Regions from separate parts of the Isoptericola sp. F-RaC21 genome, predicted to be linked through region 1. Evidence: riboswitches for the same ligand, from Rfam matches in the RefSeq annotation. Region 1 holds a riboswitch; the other holds the start of a gene.
The links. Region 1 has a riboswitch for S-adenosylmethionine ahead of AAG589_RS03300 (NADPH-dependent FMN reductase). Riboswitches for the same ligand answer to the same signal wherever they lie in the genome.
Positions count from the first base shown of each region.

Region 2: it holds a riboswitch for S-adenosylmethionine, as region 1 does, so the genes downstream of both, AAG589_RS15740 (aminotransferase class V-fold PLP-dependent enzyme) here and AAG589_RS03300 (NADPH-dependent FMN reductase) in region 1, are expected to answer to the same signal.

Region 1 is NZ_JBCFYX010000001.1:713,066-719,642, forward strand. It holds gene AAG589_RS03290 (nitrilotriacetate monooxygenase) at 1-496, opposite strand, end outside; gene AAG589_RS03295 (flavin reductase family protein) at 514-1,047, opposite strand; gene AAG589_RS03300 (NADPH-dependent FMN reductase) at 1,074-1,649, opposite strand; SAM riboswitch class IV at 1,705-1,805, opposite strand; gene AAG589_RS03305 (DoxX family membrane protein) at 1,978-2,523, opposite strand; gene AAG589_RS03310 (MazG nucleotide pyrophosphohydrolase domain-containing protein) at 2,652-3,071, shown strand; gene AAG589_RS03315 (DNA polymerase IV) at 3,129-4,223, shown strand; gene AAG589_RS03320 (family 43 glycosylhydrolase) at 4,241-5,725, opposite strand; gene AAG589_RS03325 (hydroxyacid dehydrogenase) at 5,873-6,577, opposite strand, start outside.
Region 2 is NZ_JBCFYX010000004.1:198,058-204,634, forward strand. It holds gene AAG589_RS15720 (LacI family DNA-binding transcriptional regulator) at 1-559, opposite strand, end outside; gene AAG589_RS15725 (amidase) at 646-2,136, shown strand; gene AAG589_RS15730 (DUF6097 family protein) at 2,290-2,730, shown strand; gene AAG589_RS15735 (CsbD family protein) at 2,807-2,980, shown strand; gene AAG589_RS15740 (aminotransferase class V-fold PLP-dependent enzyme) at 3,056-4,504, opposite strand; SAM riboswitch class IV at 4,539-4,655, opposite strand; gene AAG589_RS15745 (RNA polymerase sigma factor) at 4,742-5,410, shown strand; gene AAG589_RS15750 (protein kinase domain-containing protein) at 5,410-6,577, shown strand, end outside.

The DNA.
Region 1 (6,577 bases):
CGGCGTCGTCCTCCCACGAGTCCCACAGGTCGCGCACGACCTGCACGACGTCACGGGCCTCGCGGCCGAGGTCGGGGACCGGGTCGCGGCCGTAGGCGGAGGCGGTCTCGGGCGTCGTGGTCGTGGCGGCGAGCCAGCCGCCGCGGCCGGTGGCGGCGATGTCGAGGGACGCGAGCTGGGCCGCGACGTGGAACGGCTCGGGGTAGGTGGTCGCCACCTGGGGCACGAGGCCGATCGCGGTGGTGGTGCGGGCGACGAACGCGGCACGGGTCACGGCGTCGAGCCGCGCCGAGGCGGGGGAGCCGGCGACCGCGGGCAGCAGGGCGTCGGCGAACGTGGCGAAGGTGACGCCGGCGTTCTCGGCCTGGCGGACCGTGCGGGCGAGGCGGGCCGCGCCGACCAGGTCGGCGGGGGACAGGCCGGCGACGGTCGCAGCCGCCGGGTGGGAGCCCGCGCCGTCGACGTCGAGCCCGACGATCAGGGGAGTGTGGGTCATGGTTCGGGTCTCCGTGCTCAGATCGCGGACTCGTCGCCGAGCCGGTGGTAGGTGCGGTCGAGGTAGACGAGCGGCGAGGTGCCGTCCGACCCGGCCTGGAGGGCGCGCAGGGAGACGAGGTAGCTGTCGCCCACGGGGGTGCGCTGCAGCACGCGGGCGCGCACCCAGGAGTGGGCGCCGTCGATGACGGGCTCGCCCGTGGCCAGCGGCGTCCACCCGCCCGCGGCGAAGCGGTCGATGCCGCTGGTGGCGAAGCGCGCGGAGACGTCGTCCTGGTGGTCGGCGAGGAAGCTGATCGTGAGCGTGTCGGCCGCCGAGACCGCCGGCCACGACGACGACGTAGACGCCAGCGAGAACGCCAGGAGGGGCGGCGCCGCCGACACGGAGATGACGGACGTGGCGGTGAACCCGACGGGCCGGCCCTCGTGGGCGAGCGCCACCACGGCGACGCCCGCGGGGTGCTGGCGAAACACCGTCTTGAACTCGTCGGGCGACAGCTGGGGCTCGTCCTGCTGGTTCAGGAGCTCCTCGATCCCGGAGAGCGCGGACAGGTCGGTGGTCTCGGTGTGCTCGGTGGTCACAGGACGGCTCCCGTCAGCTCGGTCGTGGTGGAGGTGCTGCCGGCGGCCCGGCGCAGCGGCGTCGCCCAGCGGGCGAACCAGGGGTCGAGGGCCTCGCCGAGGTCCGGCAGCTGCGCCTCGGTGAGCGCGAGGGTCCGGGTGGGCACGATGGCGCCCAGCTCCACGAGGACGGGGCGCAGGTGTGCCTCGCCCGCGAGCGCGTGCGCCGGGTTGCCGGAGACGACGACCGGCACCACCACGACGGCGGCGAGCCCGTCGGGGCCGTAGAGGTCGAGGAACGCCTTGAGCAGGCCCGTGTACGAGGCCTTGTAGACGGGGGTCGCGACGACGGCGACCGTCGCGCGGGCGAGCCGCTCCTTCGCCGCGTCGGCGGCCGGGTGCACGGCCGTGAGGATCTCGCCCGCGAACGACGCGAGCTCGATCGTCGTCAGGTCCGTGGTGCCGAGCAGCTCGGCGACGCGCCGGCCGGCGGCCTCCGCCGCCGCCAGGGTGCGCGAGCCCTCGCGCGGGTTGCCGGAGAGCACCACCACCGAGGGGGCGGGCTGGTCGGGTCCGGTCGTGGGTTGAGTCATCGGTGTTCCCTCGCTGTCCGTCGATCACGCTTGCCGCGCGGCGTCTCGGCCCGCGAGCGCGGGCCGGCCGGCGGCCAGGTCATCTCCCGGAGCACCCCGCCGTGACGTGGGGGTTGCTGCCCAGCCAGCCGGGGCTTCGCGCTGGGGCTCGTGACCTGGGCGGAGGTATAGCAGCGGATCCGGCGAACGCCAGGCCCGTCCGGGGACTTCTCACCATCCGGACGCAGGGGCGGGCGACGGACGCACCGGAGCCTCCGGCCGGGGGGGGGCCGTAGGCTCCGGGGGTGGCGCGGGACAGGGAAGGACGGGGAGGGGCGATGGTGCGGGGTCAGGCCTCGTGGCGCAGCCGCGCACCCAGGGCGACGGCGGCGACGACGGCCGCCCCGGCGACCAGGACGACGTCCTTGAGCACGTACTGCCCGAGCAGCGTCACGCCGTGACCGAACAGCTCGTCGCCGAAGAGGGCGACGGGCGACAGGATGCCGACCATGGCGACGGCGAGCACCGCGAGACCGGCCCGCAGCAGGCGCCCGGTCAGGAGCGTGAGGCCGATGAAGGTCTCCGTCACCGCTACGAGGACCACGGCGGTGGTGCTCGGGACGAGACCGAGGGTGAGCGTCTCGACGGTCCTGCCGGCGATCTCCTCGGCGGGGCTCGCGCCGGGGAAGAACTTCAGGACGCCGAAGCCGAGGAACACGAGCCCGAGCGCGACGCGCAGCGCCGGGACGGACCACCGGGTGAGGAACCGGGCGAGGGCGGTGACGGCGACGTCGAGCCGCAGCGCCACCTGCTCGGCGAGCCCGTGCGGGAGGCGACGGGCGGGACGCGGCGCGGGCTGCGGTGCGGGGCGGCGCACGGGGGCGGAGACGGACATGGCGGTGCTCTCTTCCAGGACGGGGAGCGACCCGGGTGGTCGCCCTGGGAGAGAGGGCGCCGGCGCGCCGCCGGATGCGCGGCGGCGGGGTTTTCGCCCGCTCCTCACCCGCCGCTAGGTTCTCGGGCATGGATCACGAGCCGATGCGGCGGGTCGCCGAGTTCCGCCGGCTGTTCGACCTGGACGTGGACGCCGCACGCCCCGAGCTGGCCCGGCACCGCCGGGCGCTGCTGGCCGAGGAGGCCGGCGAGGCGGCGGAGGCGCTGACCGACCTGGCGGCCGCCCTGGCGTCCGGCGACGACCCGGCCGCCGCGTACCGCGCGGTGGCGAAGGAGCTGGCCGACGTCCTCTACGTCACCTACGGGGCGGCCGACGCCCTGGGGATCGACCTGCCCGCGGTCTTCGCCGAGGTGCACCGGTCGAACCTGAGCAAGGTGGACGAGGACGGGCGGGTCCTGCGTCGGGCCGACGGCAAGGTGCTCAAGGGGCCCGGGTACCGTCCGCCCGTCCTCGACGACATCGTCGGCTGGCCGCCGGCCGGGGACTGAGCGGGCCGCTCGCCCCGTGGCCGGGCCCGCTCGTCGCGGGTGGCGGACACTCGAGCCATGGGCTCGCGCGCCTTTCGTTGGGTGCTGCACGTCGACCTCGACCAGTTCCTGGCCGCGGTCGAGCTGCTGCGGCGCCCGGAGCTGGCGGGAAGGCCGGTGATCGTCGGCGGTCGCGGCGACCCGAGCGAGCGTGCCGTGGTCTCGACCGCGTCGTACGAGGCGCGCGCGTACGGCGTCGGGTCGGGGACGCCGCTGCGCGTCGCGGCCCGCAAGGTGCCGGACGCGGTGTTCCTCCCGGTGGACCGCCAGGCGTACGACGACGCCTCCGCGCACGTGATGGAGACGCTGCGCGGGCTGGGCACGGTGGTGGAGGTGCTCGGCTGGGACGAGGCGTTCCTCGGGTACGACGGCGAGGACCCGGAGGCGTTCGCCCGCCGGGTGCAGCGGGCGGTGCTCGACGCGACCGCGCTGCACTGCTCGGTCGGCGTCGGGGACACCAGGGTCCGCGCGAAGATCGCGACGGGGTTCGGCAAGCCGGCGGGCGTGTACCGGCTCACCGCGGACACCTGGTTCGAGGTCATGGGGCAGCGGCCCACCGCCGACCTGTGGGGCGTGGGCCCGAAGGTTTCGAAGCGCCTGGCGGCGCACGACATCCGCACGGTCGCCCAGCTCGCCGCTGCGGACGACGCCGTCCTCGTCGACGAGTTCGGGCCGCGCCTGGGCGCCTGGTACGGGCAGCTGGGCCGCGGGCAGGGCGCCGCCGTCGTCGACGACACGCCGTGGGTGGCCCGCGGGCACGGCCGCGAGACCACCTTCCAGCGCAACCTCACGACGACCGAGCAGGTCGTGGCGGCGCTGCGGGAGCTGGCCGCGCAGGCGCACGCGGACACCGAGGCCGAGGGGCGGGCGGTGTTCCGGGTGGGGCTCAAGGTGCGCTACGCGCCGTTCTTCACCCGCACGCTCTCGCGGAAGCTGGCCGCGCCGACCCGCTCGCTCGAGGAGGTGACCGCCGCGGTGCTCGACCTCGCGGCCGGGATCGAGCCCGGCCGCGAGGTGCGCCTGCTCGGCGTGCGTGCCGAGATGGTGCTGCCCGACGCCGGCGCGGACGGCGGTCCGGGGAGCCGGGGCGCGCCCGCGCGGGGGCGGGCCTGAGCGGTCGTGGTGCGGCGCTACTCGCCGGACGGCGGGGCGAGCGCCTCGCCGCTGGGCACGGGGGCGCCGAGGCTCGGGGTGCCGTCGTCGTTCCAGCCCACCTTCTGCACGCGCGTCTGACGGGTGTCCCCGCAGCCCTGCGTGGCCGACGTGTTGCCGTGGTAGACGATCCAGTCCTCGGTGCCGTCGGGCGAGGTGAAGAACCCGTTGTGCCCCGGCCCGAAGACGCCGTTGCCCCGCTGGAGCAGCGGGTCGGGAGACTTGGTCCACGCGCCAGGGTCCAGCGGGTCGGCACCGGTGAGCTCCAGCAGCCCGAGCGCGTAGTCGGGCGTGTTGCACGACGACGCGGAGAACGTGACGAACGTGCGGCCGTCGCGCTGCAGCACGGCCGGAGCCTCGTTGACCCGTCCGCCCTGGGTCTCCCAGGCGTGCTCAGGTCTCGCGACGGTCGACTGCGGCCCGGTGACCGTCCAGGGGTTCGTCATGCGGGCGACCCGGACGGACTGGTCCTCGCCCACCCACTCGGACCACAGGAGGTAGAGCTCGCCGTCGACCTCGAGGTACGTGCCGTCGATGTTCCACTGGTCCGGCAGCGGCGTCCCCATGAACTCGTACGGGCCCATCGGGGTGTCGCCGGTGGAGCGCAGCACGCGGAGCTTCTGGCCGTCGAGGTCCGTCTGCGAGCTCCCCGACGTGTACATGAGGTACCAGGTGCCGTCGATCTCGTGGAACTCCGGGGCCCAGTGGCTGCAGCAGCGGGAGTCGGTGCCGGCGTCGTCCCACACGACCGTGTCCGGGGCGGTCGCGAGGCCCGCGAGCGTCGTCGAGCGGCGCATGGTCACGGTGGAGTCCCAGGTCGTCGTCGACATGTAGTACGCGCCGTCGGAGTACTGGATCCACGGGTCGGCCCCGTTGGAGCGCAGGGGGTTGGCGAGCCCGGCGTCCGCGACGGGGTCGAGCTCCCAGCGCTGGGCGTCCAGGCCGTTGTCGCCGAACTGCCCGACCGGCGCGCCCGGGGCGACGGACCCGTCGAGCAGGTCGAGCATCTTGCCCGAGTGGACGTTGCGGAAGCTCGTCGTGCCGTCCGACCGCTCGACCGGCACCCACCGCTGGTTGGCGCCGTCGTGGTCGGGCCACTGGATGACGGCGGCACCGTCCTCCTCGGAGAAGTCGAGGACGTCCAGCACCTGCCCGGACAGGCGCGACTGGATCCGGTAGGAGCCGTCGGCGGACTCGAGGAAGCGGAACTGCTGGCTCCGGGCGCCCGTGCGGGCCTCCTGCACGAGGTCCGCGTGCGGCTCGACGGTCTCGCCCTCGACCTGCAGCGCCAGGCCGGAGTGCGCGCTCGTGATGACGAACCACCGGTCCAGGGCGACGGCCGCGCGGGCGGTCGGTGCCGGCGCCGCGGCCAGGCACAGCGCGAGCACGAGGAGGGCGAGGACGCCGACCGCCGCTCTCGTCGTGCTCGGGGACGTGGTGGCGCGGAGCGGGGGTCTCGTCATCGAGCTCTCCTTCGGGGCCGGCGGTCGTCCTCGGCCGGCGGTCGTCGGTTTCCGTGCGTGCCCGCGGCGTCGTCGCCCCGGGCTCTTTCTCGGCTACATCGTTGTAGAACGTAGGGAGGGGTAGAGGTCGTGTCAAGATCGCCGCCCTCAGGCGGTCGTGCCCAGCTGCTCGGGCAGCACCTCGTGCTCCAGCGGCGCGCCGTCGGCGAGGCGCTCCACCTCGCCGACGGCGAGGTCGCCGAGGCGGCGCAGCTCGTTGCCGAGCGACCCGGCGACGTGCGGGGTCAGCAGCGCCCCGGGCGCGTCCCAGAGGGGGTGGTCGGCGGGTAGCGGCTCGGGGTCGGTCACGTCGAGGACGGCGCGCAGGCGCCCCGACAGCACCTCGCGCGTGAGCGCCGGGGTGTCGACGAGCCGCCCCCGCGCGGTGTTCACGAGCGTCGCCGCGGGCGGCATGAGCGCGAGCCGGCGCGCGTCGATCATGCGGTACGTCTCCGGCAGGTCCGGGGCGTGCACGGTGACGACGTCGGAGGCCCGGGCGAGGTCGTCGAGGGACACGGCCGTGGCGCCGAGGGCGCGCGCCCCGTCGTCGTCGACCCACGGGTCGTGCAGCAGCACCTCGACGTCGAACGGCGCCAGCAGCCGCATCACCTGCCGGCCGATCCGCGACGCCCCGACGACGCCGACCGTGAGGCCGTGGTTGCCCAGCGGCTCGGGCAGCGACCAGCCGTCGAAACGACGATGGGCGGCGAAGGCGTCGGAGGCCTCGAGCACGCGCTTGCCCGCCAGCAGCACCGTCGCCAGCGTGTACTCGGCGACCGGGCGCGCGTTCGCGGCCGCGGCGCTGGACACCCG
Region 2 (6,577 bases), on a different contig from region 1:
CGTGATCGCTGCGCACCCACTCGAGGCGGCCGGCGCCTCGCTCCCCGATGTCCCGCTCCACGATCACGACCGGGATCGTCGCCTCGGCCAGCAGCGTGCGCAGCGGCGTCCCCTCCGCGACGCTGCCGTGCGGCGTGATCATCAGGGCGTCCACGCCCCCCGCGATCAGGCGCTCGGCCTGCCGGAGCTCCTCCCTCTCCGAGTAGTTCGTGGTGCCGAGGACGAGCCTGCAGCTGAGGTCCCGAGCCGCCTCGGAGGCTCCGCGGATCACCTGGGGGTAGTAGTAGCTCGCCGAGGGTGCGATCATCCCGATCGTCGCCACCGGGCGCTGCGGCCGCCTCCCCGGGCGGTCCGCTCCTCTCTCCTGCTGCCGGGCCACGCCCACGGACACCGCTCCGCCGTGCACCCGGACGAGCAGCCCCCGCCCCTCGAGCGTCGCGAGGTCCCTGCGCAGCGTCATCGCCGAGACGCGCATCCGCTCCGAGAGCGCAGCGATCTTGACCGACCCGCGGAGCTCGAGCTCCCGCAGGATGGCGTCGTGCCGGGCCGCGGCGACCATGAGGACCTCCGGGTGATGTGCGGATCCGTGCGATTCAGATTTCGCTCAGAGTCAACCACATCGCTGGGTGGGAGCAGGATGGTGGCATGGACGACGCCCTGCACCAGATGACCGCCGCCCGGCTGCGCGAGCTGCTGCGGGCGGGCGAGCTCACGCCGACCGAGGTGGCCGACCACTTCCTGACGCGGATCGAGCGCGCCAACCCCGCCCTGGGGGCCTTCGTCTCCGTGACCCCGGAGGCGGCGCACGAGCGTGCCGCCGCCCTCGAGCGGGACGGCGCGTCGGACGCCACGCACCGACGGGCCGTGCTGTGGGGGCTGCCCGGCGGGGACAAGGACCTGTGGCTGCGGGCCGGCGTGCCGGCCGGCTTCGGCTCCCGGGCGTTCGCCGGGGACGACGCCGTCGTGGCGCCCGTGAGCGACGAGATCGTCGACGTCCTCGACGCCGCGGGCATGGTGAGCCTCGGCCGCACGACGGCGCCCGAGCTCGGCTTCCCGGCCTACACCGAGCCGCTCGCCGGCCCCGTCGCGCGCAACCCGTGGGACCCGGCGCTCGGCGCGGGCGGGTCCAGCGGCGGGGCCGCGGTGGCCGTCGCGGCGGGCCTGCTGCCGTGCGCGGCAGGGTCGGACGGCGGGGGGTCGGTGCGCATCCCCGCCGCGGCGTGCGGCATCGTCGGGCTCAAGCCGAGTCGCGGGCTCGTGCCCGCCGGGTCGGGGCAGGAGTCCCTCGGCGGGCTGGTCGTCAACGGGCCCCTCGCCCGCACCACCGAGGACGCGGCGCTGCTGCTCGAGGGGATGATCACCTGGACGCCGGAGGGCCGCGTCGCGCACCCCCTCACCCTGCGGGCGCCGTCCGCCCGCGCCGGGGAGTACCTGGCCGCGGCGCGCCGCGGCGAGGTCGCGGGCGGCGGCGGGGAGGACGTGCGGGGACGGTTCCGCGTGGCCGTCACGACCGACTCCGCCTGGGACGACTTCTACGCGATCACGACGTCGGACGACGCCCGCGCCGCGCTCGACGCCGGGGTCACGACGCTCGCCGGCCTGGGCCATGAGGTCGACGACCTGTCCCTCGAGCCCGACCCGGCGTACGGCCCCGCGTTCCGCACGCTGTGGATGGCGGGCGCCTCCGCGGTGCCGCTCGACGACCCCGAGCGTCTCGACCGGCTCGAGCCGCTGACCCGGTGGCTCATCGGCCGCGGCCGCCAGGTGCCGGCGCGCGAGCTCGCCGAGGCGCTGCGGGCGCTCACCGCGTTCGAGCGCCGGCTCGTGGCGCAGGTGGCGCGGTTCGACGCCGTCGTCACCCCGGCGCTGGCGATGACGCCCCGCCCGCTCGGCTGGTTCGACCCCGAGGACCCGGAGCGCAACTTCGAGCAGCAGTGCCAGTACACGCCGTGGACGTCGATGCTCAACGTGGCGGGCCTGCCCGCGGTCACCGTGCCGACCCGCTGGACCGACGGCGGCCTCCCCATGGGGGTGCAGCTGATCGGCCGCCCCGGCGGGGAGACGACGCTGCTCGCGATCGCCGCCCAGCTCGAGGACCGGCTGCGCTGGGCGGAGGTGCGCCCGCCGGCCTGGTGACCCGCGTGCGACCCGTGCGTGACCCGTGACCGGGAGGCCGGGGCGGGGGTGAAAGGATGCCCTGGGCACGCGGCGAGGCGGCGTGCCTTTGCCATGCCCCTGACGCCCCTGACGCCCCTGAGCCGCCACTGAGCCGGAGAACGGAAGACTCACGTGACCCACGTCGGACCGGTCCTGTCCGCGACCATCCAGCAGGCCGAGGAGCTGCGCCGTCTGCACACGGTCATCACCGAGCGCGACCTGCCGATCCCCCTGCGCGACGACTTCGTCGAGCAGTGCACGGTGATCGAGCTGCACCTCGGCGGCGACGAGTTCTCGAGCCTCTCCCGGCGCATCAAGCGGTACAACGCCCTGTCGGGGTGGATCGCGGCCCCGGTGCTCATCGCCGCGGTGGTGCTGTACGTCGTCGGGAAGTTCACGGACCTGCTGCCCGTCGACGACGTCCTCGCGCTGTTCCTCGACCCCGTGGTGATCGCGGTGCTGGCCGTGATCCTCGTGGCGGTGCTCGGGATCGCCCTGTGGATGCGGTCGGCGAACAAGCGCCTCCTCGGGCCCGTCTACGGCCGTCTCCTGGAGCGTCTGACCACGACCTGAGACTTCCGCGTGCGAGCTCCCGGTCACCCACCTAACGTCGGTTCCCGAGGTCGTTCGTACGACGGAAGGAGCCCCGATGGGACTCGGAGACAAGGCCAAGCACCTCGCAGAAGAGGCCGAGGGCAAGGTCAAGGAGGCGACGGGCAAGCTCACCGACGACGAGAAGCAGGAGGCCGAGGGCAAGGCTCAACAGGCCGGCGCGAACCTCAAGCAGGCGGGCGACGACGCCAAGGACGCGTTCAAGGGCTGACCCGCTGACACACGACGGGGCGCCACCGCACGGTGGCGCCCCGTCGTCATGTCCGGCGGCGGGCCGGACGGGTGCTCAGAGGTCGTCGGGCAGGCAGCCGAACGCCTCGTCGGCGCCCAGCGCGGCCGTGGCGAGCAGGCCCTCGAGGCCGGAGCCCTCGGGCACGGGACGCGGGTCGTCGACCACGACCCACAGGCCGTCCACGACGTCGTACTGCGCCTGCGGCCCCTCGGTGACGAGCGACCGGACGGCGGCCACGAGCCGCTCGACCTCCTCGCCTGCCGTGCCCAGGCCCACCGAGGCGCGCACGGCGCCGGCGTCGAACCCGAGGCGGCCGAGCAGCGGGTGCGCGCAGAACCGGCCGTCGCGCACGCCGATGCCGTGCTCGGCCGACAGGTACGCGGCGACCAGGCCGGGGTCGTACCCGGTGACCGTGAAGGTCACGACGCCCACCGGGTCGACGGCGTCGTCCCACACGTGCACGACCTCGACGCGGTCGATCGCGCCGAGCCCGTCGACGAGCCGGCGACGCAGGGCGTCCTCGTGCCGAGCGGCGGCCCGCGGGTCGAGGGCCGCGAGCTCGTCGCACGCGGCCGCGAGCGCCACGGCGCCGACGACGTTGGGGGAACCCGCCTCGTGGCGCGCGGGCCCCTCGTGCCAGTCGGTCGTGGTGGTGCGCACCCGGCGCACGGCGCCGCCGCCCGCGAGGTAGGGCGTCCCGCCGTCGAGCCAGTCGCGGCGGCCGACCAGGGCGCCCGCGCCGAACGGCGCGTACGTCTTGTGGCCCGAGAAGGCGACGTAGTCGACGCCGGTCTCCGCGAGCGAGAAGCGGCGGTGCGGCACCAGCTGCGCGCCGTCGAGCACGACCCGGGCGCCCGCGCCGTGCGCCGCGGCGACGACGTCGGCCACGGGCAGCGCCTCGCCCGTGACGTTGGAGGCGCCCGTGAGCGCCAGCAGCGCGTAGGGGCGGCCCGCGTCGACGGCGGAGCGCAGCTCCTCCTCGAGCTCCGCCAGGGTCGCGGCCACGGTGGGGCCGCCGGTCACGACGGTCGCGTCGGTGACGCGCTGCCAGGGCAGCAGGTTGGCGTGGTGCTCGATGTCGAGCACCAGCACGCGGCCGGGCTCGCCCGTGACAGGGTCGGCCGGCACACAGCCCGCGAGCAGGTTGAGCGAGTCGGTCGTGTTGCGCGTGACGATCGTCAGGTCGTCCTCGCGCGCGCCGACGAACGCGCCGATCGTGTGCCGCGCGTTCTCGTAGAGCGCGGTCGAGACCTGCGACAGGTAGCCGGCGCCGCGGTGCACGCTCGCGTAGAGCGGCAGCACGCGGGAGACGCGGTCGGCGACGGCCTGCAGGGCGGGGGCCGACGCCGCGACGTCGAGGTTGGCGTACGGCACCTGGCGGCCGTCGACGAGCGGCACGAGCGTGTCGCCGCCGACGACGGGCAGGACGGGCGCGACGTCGTGCACGGACGGGGCGGTGGGCGCAGCGTCCAGCACGGCGGGCGCGGTGGTGAGCGTGGTCATGCGTGGTCCTCCTCGGTCGTGCCGGGGAGGTTCCTCCCCGCGCTTGCCCGCACGCCGGACGGCGCGGGGCCAGGTCGTCACCCGGGGCACCCCGCCGCGAGAGGAGGGTTGCCGGCCAGCGAGCCGGGGCTTCGCGCTGGCGCTCTTGACCTGCCGCCCATAGTGCGTGCGCAGCACCACACGGTCAAGCGAGGGCCGCGCCCTTCTCACGATGCGGTCGCGTGAGACGCTGAAGGCATGCCCGATCGCACCGTCCCGGCCTCCGGCGCGCCCCCGGGAGGCTCCGTCGACAGCCCGGTCCAGCAGGTCGCCCGCGCCCTCGACGCCGGCGACCGCCACGCCGCCGGGCTCGCGGCACGCGCGGCGAGCGGCGACGACGCCGCCGACGTCCTCGACCTCGTCGGCGCCCGGGCCGCCGCGGGCTCCGGTCCCGCGACCGAGCTGCTGGTGGAGCTGCTGGACGCGTCCGGCGTCGTGCGACGCTTCGTGCGCGGCGCCCTGCTCGACGAGGCCGCCGTCGACGACGTCTGCCAGGACGTGCTCGTCTCCGTGGCCACGTCCGTCGCGTCGTTCCGGGGCGGGTCCCGCGTCACGACGTGGGTGCACGGGATCGTGCGCCACCGGGTGGTCGACCACCTGCGCCGCCAGCGTGCCACCGCTCCCCTGCCCGACGACGACGTCGGGCCCGCGGAGCGGATGAGCTCCCTCATCGCCACGCGCGCCACCGTGCGCGACGCGCTGGCCGCCCTGCCCGACCTCTACCGCGAGCCCGTGACCCTGCGCGACATCGAGGGCCTGCCGTACGCGGACGTGGCCGAGCGGCTCGGGCGCAGCGTCGGGACGGTGAAGTCCCAGATCTCCCGCGGCCGCGCGCTCGTGGCCGCGGCCCTCGGGAGCCCGTCCTGATGGCGGCGCCGAGCGCGCCCGAGCCGCTGCTCGGGCGGTACCGGGTGGGCGACGTGATCGGCGTCGGGTCGTTCGCCACCGTGCACCGCGCCGTCGACGACCGGCTGGACGACGTCGTCGTGGTGAAGGTGCTGGCCGAGAACCACAGCCTCAACCCGGAGGTCCGGGAGCGGTTCATCGCCGAGGGCCGGGCGCTGCGCCGGGTGGCGAGCCCGCACGTCGTCGCCGTGCACGACATCGGCGAGAGCGACCGCCAGCAGCCCTACCTCGTCCTCGAGCACGCGGACCGGGGCACGCTCGCGGCGCGGGTCGCCGCCCTGCGTGCCGACGGATGGACGGCCACGACGTCGGACGTGCTCGCGGTCGCGCGCGAGCTCGCGGCGGCGGTCGAGGCGGTGCACGCAGCGCGCCTCGTGCACCGGGACCTCAGCCCCGGCAACGTGCTGCTGCGCACCAGCCCCGAGGGCGTCGTCGGCCGGACCACCGGCACCCCCGCCGTCGCCCCCGCCGTCGTCCGCCCGGACGAGCGGCTCGTCGTGGCCGACCTCGGCATGAGCAAGGACCTGGCCCGCAGCTCCGGCCTGACCGTCGCCGGCGGCACGGAGGGCTTCCGCCCGCCCGAGCAGGACGGGCCGGGCACGGTCGACACCCGCGCCGACCTGTGGGCGATGTCCGCGCTGGTGACCTGGCTCGCCGAGGGCGCCGACCTGCCCCGGGCCCTCGACGCCGCGCTGGGCCGCAGCCTCGCCGACTCCCCCGCCCGGCGGCACCCCGACGCCGCCGCCTGGCTGGCCGACGTCGAGCGCGCCCTCGCCCCGGCCGACGGCGCGTCGGCGCCGGACCGTGCGCGGCCACGCCGCACGACCGTCGTCGCGGTGGCGACCGCCGCCGTCCTCGGGCTGGGCGCGGGGGCCGGCGCCACGGCGTGGCTCGACCGCCCGCACTCGGCCGCGGGCTCCGCGAGCGTGGCGATCTCCGGGCCGACGACGGCGACGGTCGGCGCGCCCGTCACGCTCACGGCCGACGTCACGGGCGCCGAGCACTGGGTGTGGACGCTGCCCACCGGCGCCTACGTGGCCGACGACGACACCGTGCGGCTCACGGCGAGCAGCCCGGGCGACGCGGAGGTCGTCCTGGAGGCCCGCGCGCCGGACGGGACGGCGCTGA